Regions from separate parts of the Paraburkholderia sp. GAS334 genome, predicted to be linked through region 3. Evidence: riboswitches for the same ligand, from Rfam matches in the RefSeq annotation. Region 3 holds a riboswitch; each other region holds the start of a gene.

Region 1 (9,940 bases), on a different contig from region 3:
CATCGACTGGATCACCACTTCGCCCGACGCCATCAGGTTCACGCTTTCGTTGAAGTCACGCCAGAATGCGCGGAACTGGCCTGCACGCTTAGCTTCGATCAGCGCGGCGATGGTGCCGTCGATCTCCTTCTTTGTCATGTTGCCCTTGTCGCCGTACTTCATCTTGCCGCTGGCTTCGAGTGCCATGGCGGCGTCCATGATGCCGATCGACGGGATGTTGAGCAGCGCCGCCTTGCCCTTGAACTCAGGATTCAGCAGATCGGCCCACGTGCTCACCGGGCGCTTGATCAGGTCCGGACGAATGCCGAGCGTGTCGGCGTTGTACGTCGTCGGGATCAGTGTCATCCATTCGGTGGGCGTGGTGGAAAACTGCGTCGAATGCTCGCCCGTCAGGAACATGACTTTCTTCGGCGCAGTGCCCTGGTCGCCAATCTTCTTGCCGGCGATTTCGCCGCGCGTGAGCACAGGTGTGATCTTGTCCGCATACTTGATCTTCTTCGCGTCGAGACCGACGAGCGTGCCCGACGGAATCAGCTTCTTCAGCGAGAAGTATTCCGTGTCGGCAATATCGAACGAATTCGGCTGCGTGATGATGCGCTTCGTGACGTCGTCGGTCGTGAGCGGAATGTATTGAAGCTCGATGCCCGTGTCTTCCTTGAACTTCTTCGCGATGTCGGCGCTCTGGTTCACGGCCGTGCCGAGATAGCGCAGCGTGATCTTTTCCTGCGCGTGGACGTACGGGAAGCCGGTGATGCCGGCGGCCGCAACCGCACCCTTCAGGAAGGTGCGGCGCGAAAGACCGCCAGGCGCGGCGGCTTCGGGTGCATGCGTTGCTGTCTCAGGGACGGCTGTGGCGGCGGTGTCCACCTGGGCGTCCGTTGTTTTCTTGTCGCTCATGGCAAAGGCTCCTCGTTGCGTTTGTGATGCTTTCAGAGAAAATCGGATCGTTCAAAGCGTGTTTCAATGCGCTTCAGGCAGCAAGCGCATGCGCATGTGCCTCACTCCACCAGACGATGACGCGCGCTCCTACCTTCATCTGGGCGGGGTCGTATTCAGCATCGCCGACGAGCGCGATCAGCTCGCGATCGGTATCGGCGGTGACAAGACTCATGCGGACGTGCGTGCCGTGATACTCGGTTGCCGTCACGCGGCAAGGCACACCGCCAATGCGGCTCAAGCCTTCGCGGCCGTCCTGCACGGGTACGGTGCCGTGCGGTGCGACGCGCAACTGGTCGGCGCGCACGGTGATCATCTGCTGACCCGCCGGAATCACGTTGTGCGCGCCCAGAAAACGCGCGACGAATTCCGTGCGCGGATGGTTGAACACTTCATGCGGCGTGCCCGCCTGCTCGATCTTGCCGCCGTTCATCACGACGACGAGATCGGCCAGCGCGAGCGCTTCCTCCTGCGAGTGCGTGACGTGAACGAATGTGATGCCGAGATCTTTCTGCCAGCGTTTCAGTTCGGCACGCATCTGCACGCGCAGGAATGGATCGAGTGCGGATAGCGGCTCGTCGAGCAGCAGGCAGCGCGGCTGGTTCAGCAACGCACGCGCGAGTGCGACGCGCTGCTGCTGGCCGCCGGAAAGCTGCGCTGGCTTGCGATGCGCGTACTGGCCCATTGAAACGAGTTCGAGCAACGCTTTCGCGCGCTGTTCGCGCTCTTCGCGTCCGACGCCGCGCATGCGCAGGCTGAACGCAACGTTGTCGAGTGCGGACAGATGCGGGAACAGCGCGTAGTGCTGAAACACCATCGCGGTGCCGCGGTCGCTCGGTTCGAGCAGCGTGACGTTGCGATCGCCGATCAGCACGTCGCCGTCGTTGACGGTTTCGTGGCCGGCGATCATGCGCAACGTCGTGGTCTTGCCGCAACCGGATGGCCCAAGCAGACAGCAATAACTGCCACCTTCGATAAAGAGATCGAGCTTGTCGACGGCCACGCTGTCGCCATAGCGTTTCGTCACGTGAACGAGTTCGATCTGCGACTGCGCGTGCGGATTCGAGGAAGACGATGAAGCGGACGATGAGAGCGGGGCGGGCACGTTACACCTCTTCTGTGGAATGAGCGCGATGAATCTCGCAGCAGTGATGCGTGGTCACGGTGATACGGCCGCGCTTGATGACCCAGGTGCGCGGCGGCATGTCGAGCAGGGCGTCGGCGATCCATGGCGTATCGAGCACGACGAGATCGGCGAGCCGTCCAGGCGCGATGCCGTAGTTGCCTTCGATGCCGATTGCGCGGGCTGCATTGACGGTGCCCATCGCGAGAATCTGCGCCTGCTGCGATGGCGTGCCGAATTGCGCAGCGTGCGCGAGCAGGTTGCCGATGGTCAGCACGTCCGCGTTGCCGAACGGTGTGAATGCGTTGCGCACGTTGTTCGACGAATACGCGACGTTCACGCCTCCGTCGACGAGCGCGCGCAATGGCGTGAGCGCGCGGCGCGGGTTTTCTGTGTCGCGGCGGGCGCCGAGGTAAAGATCGGTCGCGGGCAGCGTGACGATATGAATGTGCGCATCGGCGAGCAGTTCGACCAGCGGTGCGAGTTGCGCGGGCGGCAGCGAGCCGAGACTCGTGACGTGTCCAAGCGACACACGGCCCTGATAGCCAGTCTCGATTGTCTTGCGCGCGATGTATTCAGTGGCGAAGAAGCGGGCGTCGGCGGTGTCATCGGCGAAATCGGCGTGCAGGTCGATGTCGACGCTAAAGCGCTGCGCAAGCGCGAATACCGCATCGATATGGGCTTCGGTGTCTTCGCGACTCGCTTCGTTGTAGGGGCAGCCACCGGCGACGTCGGCGCCGAGATTCAACGCTTCTTCCAGCAATTGCAGCGTGCCGGGTGCCTTGATCAGGCCTTCCTGCGGAAACGCGACGATCTGCAGGTCGATCAGATCGCGATATTCGTCGCGCAGTTCGAGCATCGTTTCGACGCCGAGCAGCTGCTGGATCGGATCGACGTCCGGATGCGTGCGCATTGCGATCGTGCCATTGCGCACGGCCATGTCGAGAACACGTCGCGCGCGCGTCAGCATGTCTTCACGGTCGCAACGCGATTTCAGTTCGCCCGTGGTGCGGATCGCTTCTTCCAGTGTGCCGGCAACCGAAGGTCGCGCGCGATGCCACATCGCCTTGTCGAGATGGATATGCGGCTCGATAAAGCCCGGCACGACCGCGCGGCCGGCGGCGTCGATTTCTTCACGAGCCGTGCCGTCCCAACCGGTTGCAAGTGCAACGATGCGGCCAGCGTTGATCATGATGTCAGTGAGCGGCGCGTCGTCGTCGACGCGCGCGTGGCGGATCAGCAGATCGACGTGGCGGGTTGACGGGGTCATGGCGTCGACGTATTCAGTAGCCGAGCGCGACGCCTTCGCCGCGCGGATCGGCACCGCCCTCGAAGAACGGCGACCACGGGCCGCGCAGACGGATCGCCTGCGCCGTGCCAAATAGCGGATGCAGCGCGGCAGCCGCTTCGACCGGATGACCGAGCGCCCGCAGCGCATCGAAGGTCGCGGCGGGCGCGCTGTCTTCGAGCAGCAGACGGTTCGATGCGTCGCCCCACGCACGGCCGCACAGCACGCGCGGCGCTTCAATTGCGCGCTGCACGTCCCAGCCGAAATCGGCGACGCGCGTAGCGATCGACGTCTGCGTTTGCGGCTGTCCTTCGCCACCCTGCGTGCCGTAGACGAGATACGGCAGGCCGTCCTTAAGCAGCATCGCGGACATCAATGTCGATGCGGTGCGTTTGCCAGGCGCGAGCGCATTCGGATGCCGCGGATCGAGCGAGAAGAACGACCCACGGTTTTGCAACAGCACGCCGGTCGCCGGATCGAGCAGCGCCGCACCAAAATCGAAGTACAGGCTTTGCACAAGGCCAACAGCATTGCCTTCGCTGTCGGCTACGCAGATGAACGTCGTATCGCTGCCTTGCGCGACGGCGGCGTGCTGGCGCGTCGCGTCGGCTAGCCACGCATCGCGTTCGCGTGCAGCGAGTGACGCAGCAAGCAGTTCATCAATGGGCACCTTCACAATCAAGGGATCGGTCAGATGCCGGTCGCGATAACCAAATGCCCATTTGATCGCCTGAATCTTCGCGTGAAAATAATCGGCGCCAAGAGGCGCCCGCGGATCGATCTGCACGCCATCCAGAAAGTTGAGGATCATCGCGCCTGCCACGCCTTGCGACGGCGGGGGCATCTGACACACCTCATAGCCGCGATATTGCGTGCGCAGCGGCTTCACCCATTGCGCGCGATTTGAGGCGAAATCCATGGCATCGAGCAGACCGCCTTGCGCATCCACATATGCAGCGGCTGAATCGCCGATGTCGCGATAGAACGCCGACAGGCCATGACGCACGAGGTGTCCGAACGTTCCGGCGAGCGCGGGTTGCCTGAGACGCGCGCCTTCCTTCAGCACGTGACCGTGCTCATCGAAATACGTCGCACGGCAGCCCGCATCGGCGCGCAGTACTTCGGCGTCGTCCGCAAACCAGCGCGCAAGATCGCGTCCGACCGCGACGCCCTCGCGCGCGTAGTCAATCGCGGGAGCGAGCACGCGCTCAAGCGGCAATTTGCCGAAGCGCTCACGCGCCAGCATCCAGCTTCCGACCGCGCCAGGAACCGTCAACGCAGCCAGCGCGCCACGTGTCGGTAGCGCTGTGTGACCTGAAAAGCGCTCAAGCGTCGCGCGTCGCGCGCTCTGCCCGCTACCGTCGATGCCGATCGGCGCCTCACCGGCAGGCGCGATCATCCAGAACGCGTCGCCGCCGATGCCCGTCATATGCGGCTGCACGACGCTGAGCATCGCGGCGGCAGTGAGTGCGGCGTCGACTGCGCTGCCGCCTGCGCGCAGCACGGCGAGCGCTTCCTGCGTCGCAAGCGGATGCGCGGTGGCGACCATGCCGCGTTCGGCGCGGCTGACGGGGCGCGTCGTACGCGCGGGCGTTTCGTTCGGGTTGTGCATCATGCGAGCCTAAAGGCCGGCCTCTGCGCCAGAAATCGGGCGCGCCTCAAATGCGCCTGAGGAATTCCTCAGGTCGCGACAACCTCGGTGATGCATCAGGCGGCTCAAGGAAACGCCGCGGCAGCGGCGCTTTCGACGCTGTCGGCGGAGGTCGGGAACACGGCGGCGTCCTGTTCCAGCAGCCCATGTCGCTGCGCGTACAGTACGGGCGCAGGGGTCCAGCGAATGTGATCGAGGATTGCCTTATAGGGCGCTTCGTCGCGCAGCATGGGAGAGATCCGCTCGTCGGGCGTCCGTGAGGGACGCGATGCGAGCGGCTATGCAAGCTCCATGCCGATGAGCGTCGGGGCTTGCCTGTGGGGGTGCCGGTGACAATTGCTGGCCGTTGCCTTGACGGGCGGTGCACCACGTTGCGGCAACGCGCGCCAGGGCGGTGCGAAGGTCAAGCTATCGCCACCTTACCCAATCTGCACCGAAGGCACGCTCTTCATGCAGCGCACCGCGAACATCGAGCGGCTGTGGCGGGTCCCGGCAATCCGGTACAGCTTCTCGCGTCGGACGTAGCGCCCAGCGGGTACGAAGGCATGTTCTCTCTTCTGCAGTTCCGCTTCCCACTCCCTCCCCTCAGATTTCAGGCGTGGCCCGGCCACCAGACCCAGCTTCTGTCCCGCGAACGCCGCAATTCGACAATCGACAGCGGGGCAATCTCGATCCGCCTGAACGCTGAGGCCGGTGCGCCCAGCGCGTAAATGATCGCCGCGCGGATCACCACCGCATGCGTGATCGCGACTAAAGCGTCGCCGTCGTGTGCAGGCTGAAGCGCGTCGAGCCACGCGCCGACGCGGGCGAGGACCATGCCGAAGGACTCGCCGCCAGGCGGCGCGGCGTCGGGCGAACGCGTCCATGCGGCGAGCGCATCCGGTTCTTCGGCGGCGAGATCGCTGAGCCTTCGGCCGCGCCACTCGCCACAATCGACATCGGCCAGCGCGGGCGCGGCTTCCGTCTTCAACCCAAGCGCTTCAGCCATTTCGCGGACGCAGGTCGCGTCGCTGCGAAAGACGCGCGCGGCTTGAGCGACGATCTGCGCCCGCTCGCGCCACGCCTCGATCTCGGCCAGGCCGCGCGCATCGAGCGGATCGTCGGCCGGGAAAGCGCCCACGCGCATCGCCCGCGTCGCCGCGTGGCTGACCAGCAGCAACCGTGTCTGCATCTCGTGTCCCTTTGTCGGAGGCGTAGCGTTCATCACGCTGGCGCGGCGAAGTTTAGCGCGTAGAATAGCGTCACCGAAGCGCGGAAGCCGGTGTAAGCCCGGCGCGGTCGCGCCACTGTAATCGGCTCAGCATAGAGCCGAAAGCCAGACCTGAGCTTCGAGTCATCCCTTTTCTAGTCGACTGTCGGGGCGCGTAACCCCTGGAGAGATTCATCATGACTGACACCGTTTTCACGCCGGCCGCTCAACCTGCACTGATCCCCCTGCGCGAACTGCTGCCGTGGGTCATCTTCGGTGGCCTGCTGCTTTTGCTTGCGCTGTATTTTGTCGGCGCTGAACAAGGGGCGACGTCGCTCGTCCCTGGCATGATGGTTCACGAATTCGTCCACGACGGCCGCCATCTGCTCGGCTTCCCCTGCCACTAACGGGGGCACACATGGTAGGCAAACTGTTGGTACGCGGCATGCTTGCAGGCATCGCCGCGGGACTCCTCACGTTCGCATTCGCCCGCTTCGCCGGCGAACCCGCGGTCGAGCAGGCAATTACATTCGAAGAGAAAGCCGCAGCGGCGCGTGGCGAAGCGCCGGAGCCTGAACTTGTCAGTCGCGAAACGCAGGCGGGTCTCGGCCTGTTGACTGGCGTGGTCGTGTACGGCGCGGCATTCGGCGGACTCTTCGCGTTGACCTTCGCGTATGCGTATGGCCGCGTCGGCAAGCTGGGCGCGCGGGCGCTGTCCGCGATGCTCGCAGCGGCGGCGTTTATCGCGCTCGTAATCGTGCCGAATCTCAAGTATCCGGCTAATCCGCCTTCCATCGGCGACCCCGAAACGATCGGCTCGCGCACCGGGCTCTTCTTCCTGATGATCGCGATATCGCTGGTTGCGCTGGTGTTTTCGCTGAAGGTGCGGCGACGCGCGGTTGCGCGCTTCGGTCAGTGGAACGCGGCGATCATCGGCGGTGGGGTGTACGTCGCGATCATCGCGGCCGTGCAGATCGCGATGCCGGTGATCAACGAGGTGCCGCAGACCTTCCCGGCCACGCTGCTGTGGCATTTCCGCATTGCGGCGATCGGCATGCAGCTGATCATCTGGACGACGATCGGGCTGCTGTTCGGCTGGCTCGTCGAACGCAGCGAACGCGCGCAACTTCGCGCGGGCGAAGCCAGGACATCCGCGTTGCCTTGATGTCGCTTTGATGTCGCTTTGATGTCGTTTGATACGGGCCCAGGCGGTTCAGCCGGAAGGCAACGCCTGAGCCTGCAACTGTCTGCGTTTCTCCCCCGTCTTCTTCTGGCGTATCCCGCCGCTCGCCGCTCAACCGCGCGCAAGCCGCGCCGACACTTCCAATAACGCGGCGGCTGGCGGCAGACGCAGACGTTCCGCAAGGAGCTCGAGTCCGATGATCGCGACGAGCGAGAGCAATACCAGTTTGAATGCTGCAACAGAAGACACGAGATGACCTGGATGTCGACGATAGCTACGTCATGTGGAAGGGCGGCACGGCGTGCCCGCGTATCAAGCCACAGAGCTTCGCAGCCGTCCGCGCGACAGCGTGTGTCGTGCTGCGTGGTCAGGACTGCGCAGCAGACTCCCGCGTGACGCCCGAGCGGGACGCCGCAGCTGCAGCCGCCGCAGAACGGCGGCGCGCACCGAGCTTCTTCAGCCAGATCATCAGCCCGGTTGCGCTCAATATCGCCACCGCGATGCCGGTGAAGCTCATCAGAATTCGTCCACCGATCCCGATGATCCGGCCGGAATGCAGCGGGTATTGCGCCTGCATGAAGATGTCGCCGGCCGAGCCTTTGCCGGGTATCGATCCGCCTGCCAGCTTGCCGGTATTCGCGTTGTAGTACAGCCACGCGTTGCCGAGACCGGCGTCGCCGTGATCGTGGCCCGGCGCGAAGAATCCCACACCGTATGCATTGAACGACGGCACGTAATACAGCGCGCCCGGCGGCGACTTGAGCCCGCGTTCGCGGCCCGCCTGCGCTGCCATCTGCACGATGCGCTCAGCCGTGAGCGATACGTTGCCGGGCTCGCCGCGACGTTTCAGTTCGGGATTGTTGAAAGGCGTCGGCGTGAGCGTCGACACCGTCGAAAGGATCGGGCGCACCACCGGATCGGAGAGATTCATCGAGACCGAAGTCAGCGCGACAATCGCGAGCACGCCCCAGATCCAGACGCCGCCGGAGCGGTGCAGGTCGAACGTCAATGCGTAGCCGCCCCGCCGCACGCGAAACGCAAACGACTTGCGCCACGCCTTCACGCTCGGGAACGACAACACGAGCGCAATCACGCTATCGAACAGCCACACAATGCCGACGATGCCCATCAGCCACGTGCCCGTGTCGAAGCTGCCCATGAACGGCAGATGCAGCGTGTAGTGCAGCTTGTAGATGAACGGAATCAGGTTGAGTCGCGCGACCGAAACGGCGCCCCATTCGCGGCGGCCCTGAATCTCGCCGGTGGCGGGGTTGACAGCAAGCTGGTTGAAGCCGAGCGCGTAAGGCTGGCCGGTCTTCGGATCGGTGCGCGGCAGCACCATCATCTGCAACGTCTGGCCTCGCTCGACGCCGAGCGGCAGATACGTCACGTCGAAGCGCGGATCGGCGGCCTCGATGCGCTTTGCCAGTTCCAGCGAAGGCAGCGCCGGCCCATTCGTGCGCGCGTGGAAGAACGATGGATTCAGCGCCGCGTCGAGTTCGTGATCCCATGCGATCACCGCGCCGGTCAGTCCGGCGACGAACAGGAACAGCGCCGTCGCGACGCCCATCCAGCGATGCAGGCGAACGAGCAGCGGCCTCATGTCGCGCGGGCGCCCGCGCGCGCGGGCCCGGCCGCAATAGATTGCGCAACGAAAAACACGGGAAATCGGCTCTTTGTAAATAAGAATTGTTCGCATCTTAACGGCTGCGGGGCCGGGCCGCAAGTTGTCCGTAAGCCGCCGTTTTAGCGACAAGCCTGACATCGGTTACGCGATGATTTTTCCGGCGATGACGATCGTGAAGATCGTGTTCGTGGATATTGTCGCGGGGCTGTGGTGAGTCGGCGGGTTGTGGCGATAGTCCCGACGTCACGTCATCGCAAACCCGCGGCGGCCTCGATGTTCGAGACCATCATCATGAGACGCGGCGCGACGTCGTCGAGCAGCGCGCGCGCCTGCGGTGTGTGAGCCCGCACGGCGCAGTTGAACACCAGCGTTTCCGAATCGACCGGCGCGCACACCGGTACCGCCACGCCGTACACATTTTTTTGCATGTCGCCGTACGACACGCACACGCCCCGTTCCGCGTAGTCACGCATCGCCTGATCGAGTTGCGAACGATATTGCTGCCACTGGTCAGGTACGCCAACCCTCAGCTGGTTCAGCGCCACTTCGCGTTCTTCGGGCGCCACGGCGGCGAGCCACGCCCGTCCCATCGCCGTGCGCAGAACGGGGCGGATCGCTCCGACGTCGGGCCGCGCGTCGGAGCGTTTGTCGGCTGAACAGCTTTCGATGTAGATCATGTTCGCCTGGTCCCGCATGCCGAGCGACACCGCACCGCGTATCGAGAGGGCGAGTTCGCGCATGAACGGTCTCGCAATCTGGCGGATGCGCATGCCGGAAAGCAGTGGATACCCCATCGACAGCACGCCACCGCCGAGCCGGTATTTGCGCTCCTGCACGTCGTGACGCAGATAGCCGAGCTCCGTCAACGTATAGGCAAGCCGTGAAACGGTGGCTTTGGAAAGGCCGGTGCGCTCGACGAAGTCGCGATTGGCCAGCATCCTTT
Region 2 (9,940 bases), on a different contig from region 3:
TGCGTAACCTGCGGCGCACCGGCGTCGTGTACCGTCCGCTGCGCGAATCGGTGCCCGCCATCGAGACGGGTCTCGTGTGGCGCACGGCCGAGGTGAGCCCGGTGCTCGCAGGTTTCATCGACATCGTGCGCGCGTATGTGGCGAACCTTGCGACGAATCCTGCGCTGAGCGCGGCCTCAGGGACGCAACGCGCGAAGCCGGCGCAGGCCCGCACACGCAGGCGCTGATGGTTTTTCGCGCGGGTGCCGCGAACGCATTGCCCGCCAGGCCGTCCAATCCATGCTGCAGGCGGCGTGTCGCGCCCGCGGTCGTTATCGATAAAGAATCCGCCGTTGAACCACCCATAAAAACACATGCTCATTCACCCCAATTTCGATCCCGTCGCCATTCACCTGGGGCCGCTCGCCGTGCGCTGGTACGGGCTCATGTACCTTGTGGCGTTCATTGCGGCGATTGTCGTCGGCCGGTTGCGGCTGCGTCTGCCGCACGTTGCTGCGCAAGGCTGGACCGCGAAAGATATCGACGACATGCTGTTCTACGGCGTGCTCGGTACGATTTTTGGCGGCCGGATCGGCTACGTGCTGTTCTATAAGGCAAGCTGGTACTTCGCGCATCCGCTCGACATCTTCAAGGTCTGGGAAGGCGGCATGTCGTTTCACGGCGGCTTCCTTGGCGTGACGCTCGCAATGACGCTCTTCGCGTGGCAACGCAAGCGCACGTGGCTGCAGGTCACCGACTTCGTCGCCCCGATGGTGCCGGCGGGCCTCGCGGCCGGGCGGCTCGGCAACTTCATTAATGGCGAACTGTGGGGCCGCGTGACGGACCCGAGCTCGCCCTGGGCGATGCTGTTCCCGGGCGCCGCAAACGAAGACGCGGGCTGGATGGCTACGCACCCGGACCTCGTGTCGCGCTGGCATCTCGCCGACGTATTCGCGCAATATCACATGCTGCCGCGTCATCCGTCGCAGTTGTATGAGATCGCGCTGGAAGGTGTCGTGCTGTTCTTCGTGCTGTGGTTCTTTACGCGCAAGCCGCGGCCGGTGGGCGCGGCGTCAGCGGTGTTTCTGATCGGCTATGGCCTTGCACGCTTCACGGTGGAGTTCGCACGCGAGCCGGACGATTTCCTGGGCCTGCTGGCGCTGGGGCTTTCGATGGGGCAGTGGCTGTCGCTGCCGATGGTGCTCGCCGGCATCCTCATGCTGCTGTGGGCGTATCGTCGCGGCCGACGCCAGCCGGAGCCGGTGGTGGGTACAAACTCACCTTCGGCGTAGCGGCCGGTTGAAAACAGAAAAGCCACGGCATGCCGTGGCTTTTCTGTTTCTACGCGCGCCTCAAACGAAAGCGCGTTACTTCATCTGCACAGAACCCGACACGTTGACGGTCACCGTCGATGTCCCACCTTCGAGCGGAATCGGCGCGGCAGCCTTCGCATCGGCGCCTGCACGGGCACTCATCATCATCATCGGACGCGGCATCAAGCCGTTGTGTCCCACGTTGACCTCGCGAATCGTGTACCCGCTATAGCCAAACGCTTGAGCCGACGACGTGGCCTGCTGACGGAACGATGCGATCGCCTGGCCGGTCAGCTTCTGTTCAGCGGCGCGCTGTGCTTCAGGCGACAACGAGAACGACACATTGCCGACCTGCATGACCGACGACAACTGGCCTGCAAGCTTCGACGCCGCCGCGAAGTCGTGCGATTCGAGCTGCACTTCCGTACGGCCGCGCCACGCGGAAATACGGCCGTCGCGGTCCGTCGACGGATAGATCGAGAACGCGCCGGTGCGCGCTGTCACGCCCGCGACACCTTTGGCCTTTTGCAGCGCCGAGTCGGCGCGCTGGTTCAGCGTGCCCGTGAGCGAGCCGGGGTCGCTCGCTTCCTGTTCATAGAAGAGCGTGATGTTGACGACGTCCTGCGCCACATCGGCGCTGGCCTGCGCGGACAGCGACAGCACGCCCGACGGCGGATTCTGCACGAGCGTCTGCGCGAACGCTGCAGTGGGTGCGAGCGAGAGGGCGAGCGGCGTCACGGACGCAAGAGCGAAGGCGAAAGCGAGTGCGGTTTTTCTGATCATTTGAATGAGTTCCTTCTTCAACCGGTTGTGCACGACGGTCCCGGCAATAGCACGCCATTACGAACCGTCACGGCACGCGTCGTGCATCGAACTGGCACGGCGCTTGCGGAACTGTTAGGCGTCTGTCAGGCCGCCGGGTTCCCGCAAGCAATATTCGATTACACAAATCGCGTCCGCCGGCTCACACGAGGTGCTTCGTGATGAATCGCCATTCGGCTTCGGTCACAGGCGTGATCGACAGCCGGTTGCCTCTTGCGAGCACACGCATGTCCGCGAGTTCGGGATGCTCACGCAGCGTCGCCAGCGGGATCAGCGGAATCTTCTTCTTGAAGACGACATCGACGAGCGTCCAGCGCGGCGTCTCACGATCCGATTTCGGATCGTAGTACGGGCTCTTCGCGTCGAACTGGGTCGGATCGGGATAGGGTGTCGACGATACTTCCGCGATGCCAGCAATACCCGGCTCAGGGCAACTCGAGTGATAGAACAGCACACCGTCGCCGACCTGCATCATGTCGCGCATGAAGTTGCGTGCCTGATAGTTGCGCACGCCCGTCCAGGGCAGTGTGCGATGCGGGGCGTTGGCGAGATGATCGATGCTTGCTTCGTCCGGTTCGGACTTCATTAGCCAGTAGCGCATGAGTCGATATGAACGTCGAGAAGAAAGGGAGAGAGAGCGAAAGAAAGCGGAACTACAAACGGAAACGGCACCGGACGAGTGTCCGATGCCGTTGGATAGGTCCCCGCCATAGCCGCTAGGCCGGCATCCTGAACCGGGAGTTCAGAATTGGTCGCAGTTAGCCGCACTTCGGGTACATCAGACAGAGTGACGCGCACACCCGTGCTGCAAATTTCCGCAACCGTGCACATGGCATTGGTTCAAGGAATATATGACCTTGGCGAACCAGGCAGGGAAGCTGACTAAACTTTTTGAATCCAGACGCTCGCTGCATTCACAGCGACCTCACGAAGTACGCTGCGCTGAACTCGAAGACCGGCCACATAACCGGCCTTTAAAACAATCGCCCTTTAAAACAACCGGCCTTTAAAACTTTTACTGCACACCGTACTGCTGGATGACTGCGCCCAGCTGTTCGTTCATGGAGTGCATTGTACGCCGGATTTCTTCAGCGGGAAAAGATTCTCCGTGTCGCACACTGGCTTGCAGCTTAAGCAGTTCCGATGCCAGCGACAGCGCCGCCATCACGGCAATACGATCCTGCCCACGCACGTTGCTGCCCGAGCGGATCTTCGACATTTCCGCATCGACACGTGCCACTGCTTCAAGCAGCGCGCCTTCGGTTTCCGGCGAACAGGCGAGACGATACGGCTGGCCGAGAATCGAGACTTCGATCTGCTTCGTGGTCATGCATTTTCTCCGTGGCGGGTGACTTCGCGGCCGGCTTCCTGGTCGTGCTCTTCATGCGCCTCGTGCTGCGAGGTCGCAAGCAGGTCGAGCTGGTTGTCCGGCTCGGCGTGCGATCGCGCGCGCGGGAGTTTTTCGAGGATGGCGTTCAGGCGAACCTGCGCGTCGTCGATCTTCGACGAGAGCGTGTCGCGCTCCGCTTGCAGCGCGTTGCGCTCTTCGCGTGTCTGCTCGAGTTCAACGCGTATGGCTGCGCATTCTGCGCGCGCCTGGGCGAGTTGATCTTCGAGTGCGCGGCGCGCCTCGTGATGACGCTGGCTGATTTCGATCAGCCGGCCAATGTTTTGTGAGAGTGTTTCGAGTTCGTTGAGCATGTGCTGCGTCCTCTAAAGACACGGCATTCTAGCGCGGAATGTCGCAGGTTCCGACAATTGTCTCGTTTCGAGACGTAACAACACGGCTTTTTGCGAGTTTTATGCCTGCAAAACGCTGAAATCGTGCAAATGGCGCGCACGCGAATTGCAGTGAGCCGGGCTTTCTTGACGCTACAGCAGGTCGCTCCTACACTTGCGGCACTTTGGTGCCCGCGCGCGTTTTCATGTCGCGCAGTTAAACGGGAAACAGGGCGCGCGGCGATACGGCCGCGCTAACCTGTGCTGCCCCCGCAACGGTAAGCGACCGCGTTATTTCACGCAAGTCGATCCAGTACACGCCCTTAAAAAAGGCGTGCAATGCCACTGCGCATTCATGCGTGGGAAGGCGGATCGATGCGTCGCCAGCCCGGATACCGGCCAGAGGGAAGGACGTCGTTCGCACGCGTCAGGCTGCCTGCGCGTCGATGAACGGCCGTCCTGCTACGCAACGGCCTGCGGGGAAGCGGGCCGTGCACGCCAGCCACAGGAATTCATCCGATGTACACGCCCATCGCCCGCGCGGCGCTGCTCGCCTTGACCGGCCTGCCGCTTGCCGCACAGGCCCAGTCCGCGAAGACGGACGACGCACCGGCGTCCACGCAGAACGCGACGCCGTCCGCGGCGCCAGTGGTCACGCTGGCGCCAGTCGTGGTCACCGCGGCGCGCGGACCGCAGTCGCTCGCCGATGCCATTCCAGAGACCACGCGCTTCGACCCGCAGGACATCGCCGACAGCACCGCGCGCGATCTGCCCGGCCTGCTGCAACTCGCGCCCGGCGCACAGATTGTGCGCAATGGCGGCCCGGGTTCGTCGGCGAGTCTTTTTCTGCGAGGCGCTTCGGCGCAGCAGTCGCTCATTTTGATCGATGGCGTGCGCGTCGATTCGGTGAGCCTTGGCAACGCGCAGATCGAACAGCTTCCACTCGACCAGATCGATCACGTCGAGGTGGTGAACGGTAACGTGTCGGCGTTGTACGGATCGGGTGCGGTTGGCGGCGTCGTGCAGGTGTTCACGAAAGATGGCGGCAATCATCCGCCGCGCTTCAATTTCTCCGTCGAATACGGCAGCTATCACACGCAGCGCCAGCAGGCCGGCGTGGATGGCGCGCTCGACAAGGACGGCAAGACGACCTTCAGCCTTTCAATCGCGCGCGCGAAGGACGACGGCTTCTCGTCGATCAATCCCGCGCTCGCGCCGGTCAACCCGAACGCGAACGGCTATCTGAACGAAAGCATCGCGGCATCCGTGCGGCACCGCTTCAACGAAAGCTGGGACGTGGGCGTGCGCTACTTCCAGTCGAACGGCAACGACAGCTTCGACAATCCGTTCAGCGCGCCCACCGATCTCAACAATCTATACAGCAAGGTACAGCAGGCGTCAGTGTTCGCGAACGGTCGCGTGACCGACGGGTGGACGACGCACTTCATCGTCGCTGCGGGTAACGATCGCAGCACGACGGCCTTGAACGGCACTTACACCGACCACTTCAACACGGATAACCGTCAATACACGTGGCAGAACGATTTCACGTTCGCGCCGCAGCAGAAGTTTCAGCTCGGCTACGAGCATCTCGACCAGAGCCTTGATTCGAACGCCTACGCTGCGCCCGACCGTCACGTGAACTCGGGCTTCGCCGGTTATACGGGACGCTTTGGCGCCAGCCAGTTCCAGGCGAACGTGCGACGCGACCAGTACTCCGATTTCGGTGGCGCGAACAGTTACTATCTCGGCTACGGATACGATTTCACCGATCACTGGAAGGTGACTGCAAGCTGGTCCGATGCTTTTCGCGCGCCGACCTTCAACGATCTGTACTTCCCGTTCAGCGGCAATCCGTCGATCCAGCCGGAACGCAGTCATTCGGTCGAAGCGGCGTTGCAGTACGCGTCGAACGCGCTCGGCGTGATGAAGCTCACCGCATTCCAGACGCGCTATACGAATCTGATCGAGTATCAGCAGGTGAGTCCAGGTGAATTCGTTGCGCAGAACGTCGGGCAAGCGAAGGTGCAGGGCGTCGAGGGATCGTGGAGCGGGCATGTCGGCAAGACCGATGTGCGCGCAACCTTTACGGTCCAGAATCCCGTCGACGAAGACACGGACACCGATCTGAACCGGCGCGCGCGTCGCTTCGCCTCGTTCGCGGCGAATCGCGATATCGGCGGCTGGCGTGTGGGCGGCGAGTGGCTCGTGAGCGGCAAGCGAAACGATAGCGGCAATACACTTGCAGGCTACGGCGTCGTGAATCTGTCGGCGCGCTACACCATCACGAAGGCGTGGTACGTGGCCGCGCAGATCCAGAATCTTTTCGACAGGGACTATGAACTGGCTTACACATACAACACCCCGCGACGCGGCGCGTATCTCACGCTCGGCTGGCAGCAGCAGTGACGCGCCTTGCGTTGCTGCCTCACAGGCTGAGTCGATATGTCGTCTGATTTCACCGCGATGAATCGCGCTGCGATGCGTTCCGTCACGGGTATGACCGCGAAGCGCGCCGTCTTGATCTGGTGCGGTCTCGGCATGCTGGCGCTTGTTGTGTTCATTGCGTCGCTCGCGCTTGGCAGTGTCGCAGTGGGGCCGCTGCGTGTGCTTGCTGCGTTGATGCCGTGGCATGTGAGTGAATTTTCGTCGTCGCTAACGTCATCGTCTTCGTCGTCGTCACCGGATCTCGCGATCGAGATCGTTCGCACACTGCGCCTGCCGCGTGCGCTGGCTGGCTTTGCGTGCGGCGCGTTGCTCGCGATTGCCGGCGCGCTGCTGCAGGTGTTGCTGCGCAATCCGCTGGCAGAGCCGTATGTGCTTGGCGTATCGGGCGGTGCGGCGAGCTTTGCGCTCGTCGCGATGATTGCCGGATGCGCATGGTGGATCGTCGATGCCAGCGCGTTCACGGGTGCGTTCGTGTCGATCCTGCTGGTGCTCGGCCTCGCGCGTCGTGAATTGTGGCGCGGTGAGCCGCAGGATGCGTCGCCGCGTCTGTTGCTGACCGGCGCGGTGATCGCGGCGGGTTGGGGCGCTGTCATCACATTGCTGCTGAGCGTTGCGCCCGAAAGCCGTCTGCGCGGCATGTTGTTCTGGCTGACCGGCGATCTCAACGGCGGCGGCATGCCGTGGGTTGCGCTTGTTGCACTGCTCGTCGCGCTTGTGTCGATCGTGCCCGCCGCGCCGCAACTGAACGTGCTCCTGCGCGGCGATGCGGCGGCGCAGGCGCTTGGCGTGCCCGTCATACGCGTGCGGCTTCGTGTGTATCTCGTGGCGTCGCTCGCGGCTGCGGCTGCGGTAACGACGGGCGGCACGATTGGCTTCGTCGGACTCGTGGTACCGCACATGCTGCGACTGTGCTTCGGCAACGACCAGCGCATGTTGCTGCCCGCTGCCGCGCTCGCGGGTGGCTTTGCCGTCATGGGAGCCGACCTCGTCGCGCGAACGGTCATCGCACCCGCGCAGTTGCCGGTTGGCGTGATCACGGCGCTGGCGGGCGTGCCTGTGTTCCTCTGGATGCTATTGCGCAGGCGATGATGATGAACGCACGCGTTCCCGCTACTCCGGCACTTTCCGCGCAACGCGTCACACTGCGCGCCGGCACTCGCACGCTGCTCGACGATTTCACGCACACGTTCTATCCCGGCGAAGTGTGGTGCATCGCGGGTCCGAACGGCGCGGGAAAAACCACGCTGATTTCTGCGCTGGCGGGTCTGCTCGAACCGTCGAGCGGTCACGTCGAAGTCGACGGCATGCGCATCGACGCGTGGTCGCCGGTCGAGCTTGCGCAGCGTCGCGCGCTGATGCCTCAAGGCGAGCGTGATGCGTTCAGCGCGAGCGTCCTCGACATCGTGATGCTCAACCGTTTTCCGCATCTCGCAGGCTGGGGCTGGGAACGTGCGGAAGATCGAGCGGCTGCACACGCCGCGCTCGATACGCTCGGTCTCACCGCGCTGCAAACGCGCGACGTGCTGTCGCTCTCCGGTGGCGAACGGCAACGTGTGGCGCTTGCTGCGGTGCTGTGCCAGGACGCGCCGCTGCTGCTTCTCGATGAACCGCTGTCGCATCTCGACCTGCATCATCAGATCGACTGTCTCGAAGCGCTGATGCGTTGGGCGCAGCAGTCGCAGCGTAGCGTGATCTTTTCGTGCCACGACCTCAATCTTGCGCGCCGCTTCGCGACACACGCGCTGTTACTCGATGGAAACGGCGCTGCGCACGCGGGCGCCGTGCGCGACGTGCTCACGCCGGCGCTCGCGAGCCGCGCCTTCGGCTATCCGCTCATCCTGATCCGCGACGGCGAGCATGAAGCGCTGATCCCCGCGACCCAACGCAACAACTCTTATTCTTCAAGCAGACAACCATGACTTCATTCACGCCCGCGCTACCCGTTGTCGAACCTCTCGATCGGACGTTGCGCGCCGACCTGCAGCACATCATCAATACGAAAACGAAGCCGCCCGGCAGTCTTGGCCGGCTCGAAGACCTCGCGCTTCAGATGGGCATGATCCAGCGCACGACGCATCCGGTGATCGCGCGCCCGGCGATGATTGTTTTCGCCGCCGATCACGGCATCGCGCACGAAGGCGTGAGCCCGTATCCGCAGGCGGTCACCGCGCAGATGGTTGCGAACTTTCTGGCGGGCGGCGCGGCGATCAATGCGCTGAGCGGCGTCGCCGGGTTGACGCTCGAAATCGTGAATGCGGGTGTGGCGACACCGTTGCCGCCGTCCGAAGCACTCATCGACATTCCCGTGGCAAACGGTACACGCAACTTCGCGCACGAACCCGCGATGACGCATGATGAAGCGCTCGCCGCATTACAGGCCGGCGCGGCGCGCGTGCGACATCATGCAGCGCTCGGCACCAACGTGATCGGGTTCGGTGAGATGGGAATTGCGAATACGTCGGCGGCGGCGTGCATCATGAGCCGGTTGTGCGGCGTGCCGATCGGCGAATGCGTCGGGCGTGGCACGGGGTTGGATGACGCGGGTCTCGCGAAAAAGCGCGACATCCTGGCCGCGGCGCTGGCCGCGCATCCGCAGGCCCGCACGGCGATCGATGTGCTTGCAACCTTCGGCGGTTTCGAAATCGCGATGATGACCGGCGCGTTTATGGCCGCAGCAGAAGTGCGCATGACGATTCTGGTCGATGGTTTCATCGCGACATCGGCTTTGCTGGTTGCGCAGGGGCTGGCACCCGATGTCGTCGACTATTGCGTGTTCGCGCATGCATCGAACGAAGCCGGGCATCGACGCATGCTCGAACATTTCGGCGCGCAGCCGCTCCTCGCGCTCGACCTGCGGCTCGGTGAAGGCACGGGCGCCGCGCTCGCGCTGCCATTGTTGCGGGCAGCGGTCGCGTTCGTCAACGAGATGGCGAGCTTCGAGTCCGCGGGTGTCGCGAACCGCGACGCCTGATGCTCCAGCCGGGCCCGCGCCATCATGAATCCGCTTGCTGAACTGCGTTACTTCTTCACCGCGCTCGGCTATTTCACGCGCGTGCCGGTGCCGCGCTGGGTCGGCTATGAGCCGCACTATCTGAACGCGGCGGCGCGATATTTTCCACTGGTGGGCACGCTTGTCGGCGGTCTGGGGGCGGTGGTCTATCTTGCGGCGCTGCGTGTGTTTCCACCGGGCGTAGCCGTGCTGCTTTCGATGGCCGCGACGCTGCTTGTCACCGGCGCACTCCATGAAGACGGTCTCGCCGACTGCCTCGATGCGTTCGGCGGCGGACACACGCGTGAGGACGTGCTGCGCATCATGCACGACTCGCGCATCGGCGCGTTCGGTGCAATCGCGCTGATCGTTGCGCTCGCACTCAAATGGCAGACGCTGGCCGCGTTGCCGCCATTGCGTGCCGCGTGGCTGATGATCGCGGCGCATGCGGCAAGCCGTGCGTGTGCGATCAGCTATCTTGCGACGCTCGACTACGTGCGCGCCGAAGGCAAGGCGAAGCCGGTCGCGCAGCGCATGAGCGTGTTTGCGTTGATGCTGGCCGGCGTGTTTGGTCTGGCGTGGCTCTTCTGGCCGGACTGGCACGCGGGTTGTGCGACGCTTGCTGTATTGCTCGTACTGCGGTTCGCGCTCGGGCGTTACTTCGTGCGAC
Region 3 (9,940 bases):
GTCAGCATCTCGCAGTTCATGCTCGCGTACGACCGGCCGCTGCATCTGGTTGCGGGGCTTTTCCTGCTCTACATCGGCGTACGCACGTTCATGCAGAAGCCGGTTTCGGATACCGCAAACCCGGGCGAAGGCGTATCGGCCAGCGCGGCGCGCGCTTACGCAAGTTCGCTGCTGCTTACGCTCACGAACCCACAGACGATCATCATGTTCGCCGCTCTATTCGCGACACTTGCGCCACGCGGGCCGTTTTCGACGAGCATTGCCTTGACCACTGTTTCCGGCGTGTTCTGCGGGTCGATTGCATGGTGGTGTTTTCTGGTCGCCGTGATATCGGGCGCGCGCCACGCGCTTGGCGCGAAGATGCGTCATTTGATCGATCGTGTCGCGGGTCTCACACTCGCCGCTTTCGGGGTGGCCGAAATCCGTCGCGCGGCTTAATCCAGATCGAAATCAGGGCAGCGCCGGCCTGAACGAAACCTGCTCGACGTTCGGGCCTTTCGTGATGACGGCCATGCTCTCCGGGATTTCTTCCCATGCGCCCGGCAGATCGACCAGCGGCTCCGAGAGCACAAGAAATGCATCGTCGCCGGCGGCCTTGATGCGCGCGTCCTCGGGATACAACTCACGCAGATGACGGAACGACGTGCTGTGAAAGAGCGAGCGCGACTGACGCTCGCTCGAATAGCGCACCGCCACGATCTGCTCTCCATCCGTCGCGCACACTGTCATATTCAGCGGATGCTCGACGCCGTGCCGACGCCCTGCTTCCTCGACAACCGCCGCCATCCGCTCCAGCGCTGGAACGGGCGCGAGTTCCAGGCCGAACGTGAGTGCCAGAAAGAACATCACTTCCGAATCGGTCGACCCTTCCACCGAGGCAAACAGATCGGGGGCGATCGCCATCATCAGATCACGCCTGACGCTCGGGTAATTGCGGATCAGGCCGTTATGCATGAAAAGCCAGCGTCCATAGCGGAACGGGTGGCAATTGGTTTCCTGAGCGGGTGTATCGGTTGCCGCGCGGATGTGGGCGACAAAAAGCGGCGCTTTCACGGCACGCGCCGCCTCGCGCAGATTGCGGTCGCTCCACGCTGGATGCACGCATCGATAGCGAAACGGAATGTCGGTGGGATCGCCGTACCAGCCGACGCCAAAGCCGTCGCCATTGGTCGTCGTGTGCCCCATACGCGAGTGCAGGCTCTGATCAATCAGTGAATGCTCGGCGCGGAACAGTACCGCTTCGAGTTGGACAGGATTACCCGTATAAGCAAGCCAGCGGCACATGGTCGTCTCCAGTAAGGCCGCGCGCCAGCACGCTTAGGCATCTGCAATGCCAATGCCTAAGGCGCCATGCGCAGCTGGGCAATAGGCGTCAGAAATTCGCCAAGCCCCGTCAATATGATCTGCACGCCAATGCACAGCAGCAGAAAGGAAGAAACACGCATCGCGACCTTCGTGCCGTCGATGCCAAGATAACGGGCAAACAGCGTCGCGCGGCTATACGTGAGGTAGATCGCGATGCCGATCAGCACGGTGATCGCAATCGATGCCACCGCGGAGAGCACAAAGTCGGTGAGCTTGTGTGTGCGGTTTGCCGTCAGCGCGATCGCTGTAGCGAGCGAACCCGGGCCGGTGGTGAGTGGCATCGTCAGTGGGAAGAACGCCTTCGACATCGCGTTGTCACCATCCACATTTCGCGCCGCCGAAGCACCTGGACGCACGTCGGGCGCATTGAGCATCTGCCAGCCGCTAACGGCGACCGCCAGGCCACCGCCGATGCGCAAAGCCTGTATCGAGATGCCGAAGAAATGAAGTACCGGCGTACCCACAAAAAACGCGACCAGCAGCACGATGCATGCGTTGATGGCGACTTTCTTGGCCAGCACAGCGCGCTCTTCGTTAGTGAGCGATTCCGTGCGGTCCAGAAACACAAAGGCAACGCCGATCGGATTGATGATGCTGATCAATCCGGTAAAGCCAAACAGGATGTCCGAGATCAGGCTTTCTACCATGTGTGCGATCCGCATCGAACGACTGGCTCACCGGCCGCGCCGGGCCTGCACTGAGCAGCGTGTTGTTATATGACCGAACGGTATCGACGTACCGACGCCTCTGCAACCGATGATACTGGAGCCCGAGCCGGAATGGTCGGTGGCTGCAATGCAGCATGCAGGGTACTCCGGCTCGCCCGCTTCTTACAACTGGCCTTCATTATTTTTGAACGCCTTTACGGAGGGTTGTACCAGGCATAAAGTCCTTGCGACAACACGCCCGCAAACAGAATCCACCAGACGTAACTACCGCCTTGAGGAGCTGTCCTATGCTGTTTCGCCTGCTGGCCGCCCTGCCGTTCATCGGTATCCTGCTTGGTGTTCCCTTCGTCAACCGTGTCGAACCGCTCGTGCTGGGCATGCCGCTCGTGCTCGCGTGGATCGTGTTCTGGGTCGTCATGGGCGCAATGATCATGGGGATTATTTACCGCTTCGATCCGAACAACCGGCAAGTCGCTGATGAAACCGCGGAGGTGCACTCATGAGCAGCGCACTGATCCTGATCGCACTTGTCACGCTTTTTGCGCTGTATCTTGGTGTGCGCGCGCGACGCGGGCACGACATGAACCTCGAGCAGTGGACCGTGGGCGGCCGCAGCTTCGGCACCGCGTTCGTGTTTCTGCTGATGGCAGGCGAGATCTACACGACGTTCACGTTCCTTGGCGGCAGCGGCTTCGCCTATGGCAAAGGCGCGCCCGTCTATTACATCCTCGCTTACGGCACGCTCGCATACATTCTTTCGTACTGGTTGCTGCCGCCCGTCTGGCGCTATGCGAAGTCGCAGCGCCTGGTTTCGCAATCGCACTTCTTTGCGCGCAAATACGACAGCCCTGCGCTCGGCGTCCTTGTAGCACTCGTCGGTGTCGCGGCGCTGATTCCGTATCTGGTGCTCCAGCTAAAGGGCCTTGGCATCATCGTTGCAACCGCGTCTTACGGCGCGATTTCTTCAACAGCGGCGATCTGGATTGGCGCGATAGTCGTTACCGCTTACGTGATGGTGTCGGGCGTACGCGGATCGGCGTGGAACTCGGTCGTGAAAGACGTGCTGATTCTCGCGATCGTTCTGTTCCTGGGCATCTACCTGCCGATCCATCATTACGGCGGCCTGAGCGAGATGTTCCGCACAATCGACGCCGCACGTCCCGGCTTCCTGACTTTCCCGGCCAAAGGCTCAAGCGTGACGTGGTTCCAGTCGACCGTTCTGCTTACAGCGCTCGGCTTCTTCATGTGGCCGCATACGTTCGGCTCGATCTTCACCGCGCGCGACGAACGGATCTTCCGGCGAAACGCGATGGTCCTGCCGCTCTACCAGCTGATTCTGCTGTTCGTGTTCTTTGTCGGCTTCGCCGCGGTATTGAAGGTGCCGGGTCTCAAAGGCGGCGATATCGATCTGTCGCTGTTCCGTCTGTCGATCCTGACCTTCGATCCGTGGTTTGTCGGCGTGATCGGCGCGGCCGGCGTGCTCACTGCACTGGTGCCGGGATCGATGATACTCACCAGTGCATCGACGCTGCTCGCCAACGACGTGTATCGCGGCGCGCTGCAACGTAACGCGTCGGATGCGGCCGTCGGCAAGCTCGCGCGCCTGCTGGTGCCCGTCGTGGCGCTGGTCGCGGTGGGCTTTACGTTGCATGGCGGCGATACGATTGTTGCGTTGCTTCTGATGGGCTACAGCTTCGTAACGCAGTTGTTCCCGGCGCTGCTGTGCAGTCTCGCCACGCGTAACCGCGCGACGAAACAGGGTGCGTTCTGCGGGATTCTTGCCGGCGTGCTCGTGGTTGCGGTCACAACCATCATGCACCTGACGGTTGCCCAGTTGTTCCCATTCCTGCCTGACAGCCTGAAAGACGTGAATATCGGCTTTCTTGCGCTCGCGGTGAACGTGATCGTGTTCGCGATCGTGAGCGCCGTGACGCAGCCACAAACGTCGGCTGAACCATCGCACGCGCGGCAGCATTAGAGCTTTTGAATGGCTTGCATTGCGGCGGCTTCCTGTTTTGCGTTCCCGTTGCGTGTCTGACTGGAATCAGATCAGGAAAGCCGCGGCGGCCCTCAAAAGCCTCCGCGCGGCTAAGGAATCCGTCGCTCCGCTTTCGCGTAAAGCGACGAATTGCTGAACGCGTCCGCGTCCAGAACACGCCCGACCAGAATCAGCGCAGTCCGCTCGATCTGCGTGCCCTCGACCTTCGCGCAGATATCCGCGAGCGTCCCGACAACACGCTCCTCATCCGGCCAGCTCGCGCGATAAACCACCGCGACCGGACAATCCTCGCCGTAGTGCGGCGCCAGTTCATCGACGATACTCGCCAGATGTCGCACGCCAAGATGAATCGCCATCGTCGCGCGATGCTGCGCGAGATCGCCTAGCGCCTCGCCTTCGGGCATGCTCGTTTTGCGCGCGTAGCGCGTCAGGATCAGCGTCTGCGAGACATCCGGCAATGTGAGTTCAACGCCAAGCGTCGCAGCGCAGGCCGCCGTGGCCGTTACGCCCGGGACAATTTCATAGGAAATGTTCAGCGCGCACAACCGGCGGATCTGTTCGCCGATTGCGCCATACAGTGAAGGATCGCCCGAATGCACGCGTGCAACGTCCTGCCCCTTTGCGTGTGCTTCTTCGAGTAGCGCGATGATCTCGTCGAGATTCAGGTCCGCCGTATTCACGACGCGTTCAGCAACGTTGCCCGCCAGCACCGCCTCAGGAACCAGCGAACCCGCGTAAAGAATCACGGGACATCGATGCACGAGCTTTTGCCCTTTCACGGTGATCAGTTCAGGATCGCCCGGCCCCGCGCCAATAAAAAATACGGTCATCTACTACTCCATCATTCGATTTGCGCGAGAGGCACTGTGACGCCTTTCACGAGGACAACGCTTCCAGCGCGGCCAGCAGTTCAGCGGGCGTGTCGAATTCGCGATCGACATCGGCCAGCGCCGGACGACGCAACATGACCACCGGCAACCCAAGCCGACGCGCCACGACAAGCTTCGCCTCCGTCGCCTTACCGCCGCTATTTTTGCTGACGACCACATCGATCCGATGCTCGCTAAAAAGCGCGCTTTCGCCCTCGACGGTGAACGGCCCACGTGCATCCATCACACGCGAACGGACGGTGCCGGGTTGTGTTTCGAGGCATCGTACGATCCAGAACTGACGCGCCGGTATTTCGTCGAGATGCGTGAGCGGCTCGCGCCCTAGCGTGAACAGCGGCCGCGAGAATGGCGCGAGCGCCGCGACAATGCCCGCCCAGTCATCGACCATGCGCCAGTCGTCGCCGGCCTGCGGTTGCCACGGCGCGCGACGCACCGCCCAGCACGGGACACCCGTCGCGTGGCTCGCCGACGCCGCGTTCGCACTGATCTGCGCTGCGTATGGGTGCGTCGCATCCACGAGCAGCCCGATCCCTTCCTCGCGCAGGTAGCGCGCAAGACCTTCCGCGCCGCCAAACCCGCCTACGCGCACGGCGCACGCAAGATCAACCGGTACCTTGCCGAGACCGGCGAGGCTATAGACATCCCGCAGGCCGAGCTCTCGCGCGATCTGCATCGCATCGCCGGTGCCACCCAGAAGCAGGATGCGCGTCATTGTGCGACGCCCACGATATTGCCCCGACGATCGATCGCGAACATCTCGACTTTCACTTCAGTCGGCACGATGTCGCGTGCGACCCTTAGCGCGCGAGCGCAGACGATATCGCCAAGCGCCACGCCGCGATCGCGTGCAATCGCCATCGCCTGCTGGCTCGTATTCGACGCACGAATCGCCTCCTGCAAAGCGGCTTCGGCGCCATGTTCCGCGGCCCAGCTTGCGAGCTGTTCAAGATCGATACTGGAATTGCGGCTGTGCAGATCGAGATGTCCGGCAGCAAGTTTGCTAAGCTTGCCGAACCCGCCGCACACGCTCAATCGCTCGACAGGCGCGCGACGTAAATGCTTTAGCACCGCGCCAACGAAATCACCCATTTCGATGAGCGCGATATCCGGCAGGCCATAGTGCGCACGCATTGCGTCTTCACTGGTGTTACCGGTGCACGCGGCGATATGCCGGTAACCATTTGCGCGTGCGACATCGATGCCTTGATGGATCGACGCGATATACGCCGAGCACGAAAACGGCCGGACAATCCCTGTGGTCCCAAGAATCGACAGACCGCCGACGATACCGAGCCGGGGGTTCATCGTTTTCAGCGCAAGCGCTTCGCCGCCTTCGACGCCAATCGTGACGTCGAAGCCACCCGCATAGCCGTGCTCGACCGCGAGTTCGGTGAGGTGCTGCGTCATCATCTGGCGCGGCACGGGATTGATCGCCGGTTCGCCGACCGCCAGCGTCAGGCCAGCGCGCGTCACCGTACCCACGCCCGGCCCCGCGAAAAAACGCACGCCTGGTTGCGCGCGCAACTGAACGCGCGCGAACACCACCGCGCCGTGCGTCACGTCGGGATCGTCGCCGGCGTCCTTGATCGTGCCTGCTTCCGCGCCGCCGTCGTCTGTCAGGCGGCAGAACACGAGCGGCATCGGCACGTGCTGGCCCTTCGGCAACACGATATCCGCGACATCGGATGCCACGCCCACGAGCAGCAGACGCGCAGCGGCAAGCGAGGTCGCCGTCGCACAACTCCCGGTCGTGTAGCCGCTACGCAGGGGCGCGGGCTGTTCGGGCGTTTCGTCGCGCATTATGGTTTGCCGGTTTCGAGCAGCGTGATCGGCAACGCCTGGCGCCAGGTGTCGAAGCCGCCAAGCGGCTGGGCCTGCGCGACACTAATGCGCGTCAATGTGCCGCCGTGCTGTTCGCGCCATGCGACCAGCGCGGCCTCGCTCTGCACCGTCACCGCATTGGCGACGAGCCGCCCGCCGCTACGCAGTTGCGCCCAGCAGGTGTCGAGTACGCCAGGCACCGTGACGCCGCCGCCGATAAAAATCGCGTCAGGCGCAGTCAGGCCATCAAGCGCATCCGGCGCCTTGCCCGCGACGATCTGCAAGCCCGGCACGCCAAGGGCGTCGCGATTGTGTTCGATGAAACGCTGCCGTTCGGGTTGCGCCTCGATGGCGATGGCCCGGCAGGATGGGTGCGCGCGCATCCATTCGATCCCAATCGAGCCGCAACCCGCGCCCACATCCCAGAGCAGTTCGCCCGGCTTTGGCGCGAGGCGTGCGAGCGTGATCGCACGGATATCGCGCTTCGTCAACTGCCCGTCGTGCAGCCACGCTTCGTCTGGCAAGCCGCTCGTGAGCGGCAGCGGTTGCGCTTCCTGCGAAACGCGACATTCGACGGCGACAAGATTCAGCGCAGCCACTTCGCTCGCAGTCCATGCGTCGGCGCGTGCATCGATCCGCCGTTCCGACGCGCCCCCCAGGTGCTCCAGCACGATCATCCGGCTCGGACCAAAACCGCGTGCGGTCAACAGTGCGGCGATGGCGGCGGGCGTGCGGCCGTCGCTGCTCAGGACGAACAGCCGCGTATCACGATGCAGATGCGCGTTAAGCGTCGCGAGCGGCCGGCCGACAAGCGAGACCATCGCGAGATCCTGCAGCGGCCAGCCAAGCCGCGCCGCCGCCAGCGACAACGACGAAGGCGCCGGCAGCACGCGCATTTCGTCGGCGGATACCTGACGGGCGAGCGTTGCGCCGACGCCGAACAGCATGGGGTCCCCGCTCGCGAGCACGCAGATGGATGCATTCGGGCCGCGATGCGCGAGCACCGGCGCCAGGTCGAACGGACGCGGCCACGGCTCGCGTCGCGCGCGCAGCCGCGGCGGCAGCATCGCGAGGTGACGCTCACCGCCGTACACTACTGACGCGTCCAGCAGCGCACGCCGCGCCGGCCGTCCCAGACCGGCAAAACCGTCGTCACCCATTCCCACTACGGTCAGCCATGCCCGCATGCGACCATCCCCATTCTTGATTCCCGATATGACTGCTGCGGCGCACCAGGCAAGGCCGCAGCGTACTTGTGCTGTGCGAAAAAAGGCATAATACAGCCTCGCCGGTGCCCTTCGGGGCCGAAGAGGGAACACAGATCGACTGTGGCTGCCCCCGCAACTGTATGCAGCGAGTCCGCGCCTCACCTGTGCCACTGGTTTGACCGGGAAGGCCGGCGCGGACCACGACCTGCCAGCCAGGAGACCTGCCGGTGAGACTTGTTCGTGCCAGCCAACGTCGGGCGGGGTGTACCGATGCCGCAGCATTTCCCCCTTTGCGGGGTGCTCGGGCCGTCGCGCGGCGCACAACCCGGTGACCTCTTGAACCACGTTTCGTCTTTCTTCGCTCCGATTGCCGCATTGCGCCCTTCGGCCTGCCCTGGGCTGTTTCGCATCGTGCAGGCGCTTGACGGCGGCCTCTGCCGGCTCAAGCTGCCTTGCGGGGAATTGAGCGCGGAACAGGCGCGGGCTATCGCAGATGCAGTCGACGCGCATGCGTCGGGCGTGATCGAGGTGACGAACCGCGCAAACCTGCAACTGCGGGGCGTGCGCGCGGGCCACGAAAACGCGCTGATCGAGCGATTGCTGCATGCGGGACTCGGGCCGCAAGGACCGTTTGCCGACGATGAAACGAACCCGATCGCGCGCGACGACATCCGCAATCTCATGGTCAGTCCGCTTGCGGGCCGCGATCCACACGCGCTCTTCGACGTCACGCCGCTTGCGTCGCAGATCCTCGCGCTGTTGCAAAACGATCCGCGTTTTACGGCACTTTCACCCAAGTTCGCGCTGATGCTCGATGGCGGCGAGCGCCTCGCCATGCTCGGTCATCCGCACGATATCTGGCTTGCTGCAGTGCGGGATCTCGACGAAGTGCGTTTTGTTTTTGGGCTTGCGGGTTGTCCGCCGGTCCGCACCAACGTGCGCGAGAGAAGCGAAGGCCCGGCGTCGAAAGCGCTGGCTTCCGTTTTGCCGCACCAGGTTCCTCCGCTGGTCAACGCATTGCTGCATACGTTCCTCGACCTCGCTGCCCCCGACGATTCCCGCATGCGTGATGTGCTCGCTACACACGGCGTCGAGACTGTTTTGCAGCTTGCACAGTCCAGAGTCGATTTCACTCTCGCGCGGGATATTCGTTCAGACGCGTGGTGCCGCTTCCCGGCAGATGAGTCACTGAGACTCGGCTCGCACCCGCAAATCAACACCGGCCTTTCATACATCGGCGGCCAGCCAAAGCTTGGACGCATTGATGTTCCAATGCTCAAAGGCCTTGCCCAGCTTGCTAGCGACGTGGGCAACGCAACGCTTCGCATGACGCCATGGCAAGGTGTGCTCATCCCGGACATCGCCAGTGAGAATACGCCTCAGGCGTTAAAACGACTTGAGTCACTAGGACTCGCTGTCAGCACATCCGATCCGCTCACGCACCTGATCGCCTGCACGGGTTCTCAAGGCTGCCTGAAGGGAATGGCCGACACCAAGGCCGATGCCCTGCTGCTTGCCGCGCGTCTGCCCGCTCACGTCGACGTGCATCTCAGTGGCTGTCCACGCTCGTGCGCTGCCGCCCATTGCGCGCCGTGGACGCTGCTCGCCGTTGCACCCGCTCATTACGATCTTTATCGACGCGACGGCACGCCTGGTTTTGGCGAGCGTGTCGCACAACACCTGACGATCGAACAGGCCGCCGATTCGCTTGAACGCCTGACCCGGAGATCATTCGATGCTTGATTACATTCGCGACGGTCGGGAGATCTATCGCCAGTCGTTCGCGACGATCCGCGCGGAAGCCGACCTGAGCCACATTCCCGCCGACCTCGAAAAGCTCGCGGTCCGCGTGATCCACGCGTGCGGGATGGTCGACATCGTCGACGATCTGCAGTTTTCCACGGGTGCCGGCGTGGCCGGCCGCGCGGCGCTGCTGCGCGGCGCACCGGTTCTCTGCGATGCGCGCATGGTCGCCGAAGGCGTCACGCG

Evidence for each region. Region 3 has a riboswitch for cobalamin ahead of cobG (precorrin-3B synthase). Riboswitches for the same ligand answer to the same signal wherever they lie in the genome.
Region 1: another riboswitch for cobalamin. It lies ahead of P3T21_RS12235 (CbtB domain-containing protein); the one in region 3 lies ahead of cobG (precorrin-3B synthase).
Region 2: another riboswitch for cobalamin. It lies ahead of P3T21_RS20690 (TonB-dependent receptor plug domain-containing protein); the one in region 3 lies ahead of cobG (precorrin-3B synthase).

What each region holds. Positions count from the first base shown of each region.
Region 1 covers NZ_JBNDMO010000005.1:293,703-303,642, reverse strand. The annotation lists gene P3T21_RS12270 (ABC transporter substrate-binding protein) at 1-897, opposite strand, end outside; gene P3T21_RS12265 (ABC transporter ATP-binding protein) at 971-2,041, opposite strand; gene P3T21_RS12260 (amidohydrolase family protein) at 2,043-3,329, opposite strand; gene ggt (gamma-glutamyltransferase) at 3,343-4,959, opposite strand; gene P3T21_RS12250 (hypothetical protein) at 5,064-5,228, opposite strand; partial or broken gene P3T21_RS12245 (AsnC family transcriptional regulator) at 5,418-5,513, opposite strand; gene P3T21_RS12240 (histidine phosphatase family protein) at 5,591-6,169, opposite strand; cobalamin riboswitch at 6,201-6,343, shown strand; gene P3T21_RS12235 (CbtB domain-containing protein) at 6,385-6,594, shown strand; gene P3T21_RS12230 (CbtA family protein) at 6,606-7,352, shown strand; gene P3T21_RS12225 (hypothetical protein) at 7,482-7,619, opposite strand; gene P3T21_RS12220 (PepSY-associated TM helix domain-containing protein) at 7,738-8,973, opposite strand; gene P3T21_RS12215 (IclR family transcriptional regulator) at 9,246-9,940, opposite strand, start outside.
Region 2 covers NZ_JBNDMO010000011.1:9,255-19,194, forward strand. The annotation lists gene P3T21_RS20655 (LysR family transcriptional regulator) at 1-227, shown strand, start outside; gene lgt (prolipoprotein diacylglyceryl transferase) at 354-1,271, shown strand; gene P3T21_RS20665 (SIMPL domain-containing protein) at 1,347-2,075, opposite strand; gene P3T21_RS20670 (EVE domain-containing protein) at 2,257-2,715, opposite strand; RNA gene ssrS (6S RNA) at 2,812-2,993, opposite strand; gene P3T21_RS20680 (cell division protein ZapA) at 3,130-3,444, opposite strand; gene P3T21_RS20685 (ATPase) at 3,441-3,815, opposite strand; cobalamin riboswitch at 4,003-4,251, shown strand; gene P3T21_RS20690 (TonB-dependent receptor plug domain-containing protein) at 4,353-6,242, shown strand; gene P3T21_RS20695 (FecCD family ABC transporter permease) at 6,279-7,370, shown strand; gene P3T21_RS20700 (ABC transporter ATP-binding protein) at 7,370-8,200, shown strand; gene cobT (nicotinate-nucleotide--dimethylbenzimidazole phosphoribosyltransferase) at 8,197-9,252, shown strand; gene P3T21_RS20710 (adenosylcobinamide-GDP ribazoletransferase) at 9,277-9,940, shown strand, end outside.
Region 3 covers NZ_JBNDMO010000009.1:217,522-227,461, reverse strand. The annotation lists gene P3T21_RS18735 (LysE family translocator) at 1-438, shown strand, start outside; gene P3T21_RS18730 (class II glutamine amidotransferase) at 451-1,284, opposite strand; gene P3T21_RS18725 (MarC family protein) at 1,341-2,012, opposite strand; gene P3T21_RS18720 (DUF3311 domain-containing protein) at 2,321-2,536, shown strand; gene P3T21_RS18715 (sodium:solute symporter family protein) at 2,533-4,011, shown strand; gene cobM (precorrin-4 C(11)-methyltransferase) at 4,122-4,862, opposite strand; gene P3T21_RS18705 (cobalt-precorrin-6A reductase) at 4,909-5,634, opposite strand; gene P3T21_RS18700 (cobalt-precorrin-5B (C(1))-methyltransferase) at 5,631-6,722, opposite strand; gene cbiE (precorrin-6y C5,15-methyltransferase (decarboxylating) subunit CbiE) at 6,722-7,930, opposite strand; cobalamin riboswitch at 8,016-8,194, shown strand; gene cobG (precorrin-3B synthase) at 8,288-9,694, shown strand; gene P3T21_RS18685 (precorrin-8X methylmutase) at 9,687-9,940, shown strand, end outside.